2 linked regions of the Dinghuibacter silviterrae genome follow. The protein of the gene in region 1 interacts with the protein of each later gene in a pairwise test. Links are inferred from orthologs where the notes say so. Each region holds a gene or a part of one and is shown on either strand. Other genes may lie near its edges.

Evidence for each region.
Region 2: the proteins of priA (region 1) and EDB95_RS02530 interact in binary tests that used the Escherichia coli proteins (3 or more experiments, as listed by UniProt). The link is inferred for Dinghuibacter silviterrae from one-to-one orthologs.

Annotation. Positions count from the first base shown.
Region 1 is NZ_SODV01000002.1:527,067-530,447, forward strand. The notes cover bases 154-3,209. They hold priA (replication restart helicase PriA), read left to right. Parts: upstream 154-490; coding sequence 491-2,929; downstream 2,930-3,209. Other genes in these bases: EDB95_RS19340 (RagB/SusD family nutrient uptake outer membrane protein), read left to right, coding at 154-423; murB (UDP-N-acetylmuramate dehydrogenase), read left to right, coding at 2,991-3,209. Outside these bases: more of EDB95_RS19340, read left to right, coding at 1-153; more of murB, read left to right, coding at 3,210-3,381.
Region 2 is NZ_SODV01000001.1:578,633-581,663, forward strand. What follows is about bases 63-2,768. They hold EDB95_RS02530 (single-stranded DNA-binding protein), read right to left. Parts: upstream 1,770-2,768; coding sequence 1,356-1,769; downstream 63-1,355. Other genes in these bases: gldE (gliding motility-associated protein GldE), read right to left, coding at 63-1,325; mutY (A/G-specific adenine glycosylase), read right to left, coding at 1,984-2,768. Outside these bases: gliding motility lipoprotein GldD, read right to left, coding at 1-13; more of gldE, read right to left, coding at 18-62; more of mutY, read right to left, coding at 2,769-3,031. UniProt on the Escherichia coli protein: Plays an important role in DNA replication, recombination and repair. Binds to ssDNA and to an array of partner proteins to recruit them to their sites of action during DNA metabolism. Acts as a sliding platform that migrates on DNA via reptation.

The sequences.
Region 1 (3,381 bases):
ATCACCGACCCCGTCCTGATGGAGATCCGCCGGGAACGCGGCATAGAGCTCGCCCTGGAAGGCTTCCGTTTCTACGACCTGGTCCGCTGGGGACACGCTGGCCTGCTCACGGGCGGGTGGAACGGTTTCTACGTACCCGCCCTCAACCAGCCGATGGACCTTAACGGGGACGGTATACCCGATGTTTATTTTTACCAGGGGACGCCGCCTTCCAACCAGGTCAGTACGATCACGTATATCAACGTAGCCCCTACCGCAAACGGGGTCGTCAATCCCCAGATCCTGGCAAACGGCACCTCCGGAGAGCTGCACTGGCTCGACAACGTGCCCAGGAGCTGGTCCAGCTATCAAACACTGTATCCGATACCGTATTCAGAGCTTTTGCTGAATCCAAATCTTGTTCAAAATCCAGGTTGGCAGTAGTTTCCCTTCATAGTCTGACCCCGGACACGGCGTTTGTCGTGCTCCGGGGTCTTATATTTGCAGGACTTTGTTTGCGGAGATCATCATACCACTGGCGTTACCCAAGAATTACACCTGGTCCATCCCTGACCACCTGCTTCCCCGTGTGCAGGTAGGCGTGCGCGTAGAGGTGTCCCTCAAAAACAAGAAATACGCCGGGATCGTCCGGACCCTGCACCGGGAAGGCCCCGAGGCCTTTCATCCAAAACCCATCGAGGGGGTGATCGACCACCAGCCCATCGTGCAGGAGGCCCAGCTCGCGCTTTGGGCGTGGATGGCGGACTACTATATGTGTTCCGAGGGCGAGATCATGGCGGCCGCGTTGCCCGCGCACTTCAAGCTCTCCAGCGAGACCATCCTCCTGTACAACGAGGTCTATGGAGACGATTTTTCGGCCCTCGACCACGACGAATACCTTGTGGCGGAGGGCCTCCTGCTCAAAAAGGAGCTCCGGATAGGGGAGATCCAGCAGATCCTGGACGCCACCCACGTTTATCCCGTCGTCCGTTCCCTGATCGATAAGGGGGTGTGTATTGTATGGGAAGCGCTACAGGATACGTACAAAGAACGCAGGGAAAAATATGTCCTCCTCCACCCGGACTACAAGGAGGAAGAGAAGCTTGCGGACCTGATGAACCAGTGGACCCGGGCGCCCAAACAGCTCGACCTTTTGCTGGCCTATCTGCACCTCCAAAAGGTACAAGGCGAAGTCAGCCAGAAGGACCTGTTGAACAAGTCGGGCGCTTCCCCCGCCCAGTTGAAAGGACTTGCGGAAAAAAATGTCCTTATCATCGAACAACGCCAGGTGGACCGGTTGCAATACCTGCCCCGTGCGATACAGGTGGACTTCGAGTTGTCCGGGGCACAAGAGCACGCCCTTGGTGAGGTCCGGCGCCATCTGTCGGAGAAATCCGTTTGCCTGCTCCACGGCGTTACTTCCAGCGGCAAGACCCTGGTCTATATCAAACTCATAGAAGCCTTAATAAAGGAAGGCCGGCAGGTATTATATCTCCTGCCCGAGATCGCGCTCACCGCCCAGGTGATCCGCCGGCTGCAAAAACACTTTGGAGGCTATGTCGGTATCTATCACTCGAAGTTCAACCAGAATGAGCGCGTGGAGATCTGGAACAAGGTCGCTTCCGGGGACATCCGGGTTGTCTTAGGCGCCCGGTCTTCGCTCCTGCTGCCCTTCAAGGATCTGGGTCTGATCATCGTAGACGAAGAACACGACGCCTCCTACAAGCAAACGGAGCCCGCGCCCCGGTATCATGCGCGGGACACCGCCATCTACTATGCGCAGTTGCACGGCGCCAGGGTCCTTCTCGGGAGCGCCACGCCCTCGATCGAAAGCTATTACAACGCCGTCCAGGGCAAATACGGCCTGGTGACCCTGACCGAACGATACGGCGGGGCAGCCCTTCCGCCCATTGTCCTGGTCGACACCCGGAAGGTCGTCCGCGAAGACAAGGGCAAGGTACTCCTGTCCCCCGCGCTCAAAGACGCGATCGAAGGGACGGTCGCCCGCGACCGGCAGGTCATCCTTTTCCAAAACAGAAGGGGGTACACGCCTTACCAGGTCTGCGCGACCTGCGGGTGGATCCCCGAATGCCGGAACTGCGCGGTGACCCTTACGTACCACAAGGCGTCCCACAAATGGCAGTGCCACTATTGCGGCACGACCTACCCGGTCCTCCACACCTGTCCCGCCTGCGGAGGACACCGGTTCATACAAAAAAGCTTTGGCACCGAAAAGATCGAAGAGGTCCTCCAGGAAAGCTTCCCCGGCGCCCGTGTCGCCCGGATGGACCTGGACACGGTACGCGGAAAAACCGCCCACGACCAGCTCATCCACCAATTCGAGGACCGGCGCATCGACATCCTCGTGGGCACCCAGATGGTGGTCAAGGGCCTCGACTTCGGATTTGTCGACCTGGTGGGCATACTAGACGCCGACAGCATGCTGCACTTCGCCGACTTCCGGGTACACGAACGCGCCTTCCAGCTCATGGAACAGGTCAGCGGCCGGGCCGGCCGGAAAACCGGGAGCGGGGAGGTCATGATCCAGGTCTCCGACACGGCCCACCCCGTCCTGAACTTTGTACAGGCCCACGACTACAAGGCGCTCTATGACTACGAGATCCAAAGCCGCCAGCAGTTCGGATACCCCCCCTTTTCCCGGCTACTCAAAATCACCTTCCGGCACAAGCTCGAAGAAACCGTCATGGCCGGGGCGGAAGCCTTTACCGGCCACCTGCGGGCGGAGTTCGGGCCCTACCTCACCGGTCCCGCCGCCCCCGTCGTCAACCGGGTGCGCAACCAATACCTCATGGAGCTGTTGATAAAGCTACCCAGGGACGGCGCCCTCATCCACCGTTGCAAACAGGCGATCCGGATGGCGGAGGCCCTGGTGCATGGGGAACAGCGGTTCCGCAGCGTGACGGTGGTGCCGGACGTGGATCCCGTATAGGCGCGCCCCGCGGCTTCGGCGCGTGAATTTCCGGTGCGGTATTTGTACCTTCGGCAACATTATGCATATCGCGCAACACACCTCTTTGAAACCGTACAATACGTTTGGCATGGATGTCCAGGCCCGCTACTTCGCCCCCTTTTCGGACGGGGCAGAGCTGGCCGCCCTTCTCGCCCGGGTCCCGCACAGCCCCCGGATGATTCTCGGCGGGGGAAGCAATGTCCTTTTTACCAGGGATTTCGATGGACTCCTCCTTAAAAACGAAGTCATGGGTATCGAGACCGTGGCCGAAGACGAAGACTATGCGTATGTGCGGGCAGGCGCGGGAGAGAACTGGCACCGTTTCGTGCAACACTGCATCGCCCACGACCTTGGCGGCCTGGAAAACCTTTCCCTCATCCCCGGTTGCGTCGGGGCATCCCCCATGCAAAACATCGGCGCTTATGGAGTAG
Region 2 (3,031 bases), on another replicon or contig:
AATACTTTCTCATTACTTTAAGAGGAGCGCTTGATCGTCACTTTTACTTTCTGTATCCGGTTGCGGTTGATCTCCAGAACGGCGAAATCAAACTCGCCGGTGGTGATCACCTCGTTCAGGGCAGGGAATTTCCCCGCCAGTTCCAGGACCAGGCCGGCCAGGGAATCGCTTTCGCCCCGTACCGATTCGAAGGTATCCAGGGGGAGGTCCATGGCCTTGCATACGTCCAGGATGGAGGTCCGCCCCTCAAAGATAAAGTTATTGTCGTCCAGTTTTTTGTTGACACTTTCCTCGTCGTCGAACTCGTCCTTGATGTCCCCGATGATCTCCTCCAGGATGTCTTCGAGGGTGACGATCCCGCTCGTCCCTCCAAATTCGTCCACCACGACCGCGATATGGGTGCGTTTGTGTTGGAACTCTTTGAGGAGGTCGTCGATGAGTTTATTTTGGGGAACAAAATAGACCGGCCTCAGAAGGCTGTGCCAGTCAAACCCCTGGAGGGAGTCTTTCCCGATATAAGGCAACAGGTCCTTGGTGTTGAGTATACCCGCTACTTCGTCAAGGTCATTTTTATACACGGGCAACCGGCTGTAGTGCAGGTCTTCCACCCTCCTCAACACCTCGGCCAGCGTGAGCGTATAGTCCAGACCGCTTACATCCAGACGCGTGCGCATGACCTGTTTCACAGTGATGTTCCCGAACTTGACGATCCCCTTCAGGATATTTCTTTCTTCCTGGGAGGTTTCTTCCTGGTCGATCTGTTGAAGGCTGTATTCTGTTGCGTCGCCTATCCCCAAACCCGTTTCCACCCCTTCCGACATCCGGACCATAAACTGACCGGTTCTCCGGAAAAGCGGCACGACCAGGGCGTCCAGCCACCAGCTGGAAAACTTGGCAAACCGGATGTTGTTTTGGGAGGCATACACCCTTGGAAGCACGTCGCAAAGCAGCAGGAGTACAATGGTGATCACGAGGATCTTGACGATCAACACCACCCAGAAAAGGGCAGGATCCATCGGAAGGAAGGTGTCTATAAGGCTGTTGGCCATCAGGATCAGAACGATATGCAAAAAGCCGCTGGCGCACTGGAGCGAGGCCAGGAGGATCTTTGGTTCCTCCAGCAAGGTCGTGATCCGGCGGGCGTAGGGGACCTGTTTGGTCTTTAGAATATTCTGGTCCTTATAAGTCAGGGTAAAAAGTGCAATCTCCGATCCGCTGACGACGAACAACAGGAAGATGAGTGCGATGAACAATACTATCCAAACGGTAGTACCCTGGGTATTAATAGCTGTCAGGAGAATGGGCGCGTTGGGAGGATGGTCCAAAATGAACGATTAAGTGAACAAATGTAACGATTAGAAGGGAAGATCGTTCGCGTCGCCGATCGGCGGAATATCCACGGAGCTCAATCCTTCCATCCCATGTTCCCCTGAACCGGGGGCCGGACCGGAAACATCCGCCCTTTTATCAAGCATGATCAGGTTATCACCAACGACCTCGGTGGCAAACTTCTTATTGCCCTCCTTGTCCTCCCAGCTCCGGGTTTTCAGACGGCCTTCTATGTATACAAGGCTGCCTTTGTGCAGGTATTTCTGGGCCAGCTCCGCAAGCCCCCTCCAGAGGACAACCGTATGCCATTCCGTCTGCGATATCAGCTTGCCGGCCCTGTCTTTAAACGTCTCCGTGGTGGCCAGCGGGAATTTAGCCACGGCAATATTTCCTTCCAGATATTGTACATCCGGGTCTTTTCCGAGGTTACCGATCAACATAACCCGATTTACGCCTCTCATATGGCTCTTATTTTTTGAATTTTACGCGTGCAGCCCCACGGGCCTGCGTGCTCACAATCTCTCTTAAATATACATTAATTTTCTTGCAAACAAACGAGGGTCAAAAGAGTGGCGGCGGCGACCTAAGCGGCAATTTAGGCCGCCGCCGCCACACCGCTAACGATGGCCCTTCGGGCAGGGCGCCGGAGGCGCCCTAGAAGAGTTGCCCTGCTTGGATGGGCGCGTTCAGGTAGTCGTTAAGGAGACGGGGAAAAGGATAGGTTGCCAGCTCCTTCCGGTCCACCCAGATGTACTCCCCGTCCGCCAGGGGCCGCTCCAGGTGGATCCGCACAAACCGTGCCTTGACCTGCTGATGGGTCAGCAATTGCCGGTACACCGGCGAGGCGCCCAATACGGTAAAGCCGTCTTTTCCAAAAAGCGCCGTGAACCATCGTTTTTTCAGTTGCCGGCCGTAGTCTTCCCCATCCTCGTCAGCTGGAACTTCGTGCCCGATAAATTCAAAGAGCTGTTGCCAAATATCCTTGCCGGTGCGCTTGCGGATATAAACCCCGTTATTGTATTCGGCGACCAGGTACAAAAAGAAGCGATCCTTGCGCACCAGCCGTTTGCTTTTGATCGGCAGCAGGTCTACCTTTTCCTGTTTCAGGGCCACACACCTGCTTTTGAACGGACAGGTGTCACAGGCAGGGCGGACCGGTTTACAAACGACAGCGCCAAAATCCATCAGCGCCTGGTTGTAGGCCGCGGGGTCATCTTTGTCCAGGCATTGATCCGCCAGCGCGGTCAGGACCGACCGGCCTTCGGTTGTATCGATCGGGGTATCGATCCCAAAAAAACGGCTGAGTACCCTCAGGACATTCCCATCGACGACCGCGTGCGGAAGTCCAAAAGCAAAAGAAGCAATAGCCGAGGCCGTATACGACCCCACTCCTTTTAGACCCAAGATATCTTGATAAGTATCGGGAAAACGTCCCTGGAGCTCCCCGGCGATATACCGGGCGGTTTGAAGAAGGTTTTTACACCGGGAATAATACCCTAAACCTTCCCAGAGCTTAAAGACCCGGTCGTCCTGCGCCGCCGCCAGATCGGCGACCCGGGGGAAGGCATCTACGAAGCGTTCGTAATACGCCAACCCTTGCTCCACGCGGGTTTGCTGCAATATAACCTCGCTCAGCCAGATTTTATAGGGGTCCTTTTCCCCCTTCCAGGGCATTTGCCGGGTGTTCTCTCCGGCGTTCCAT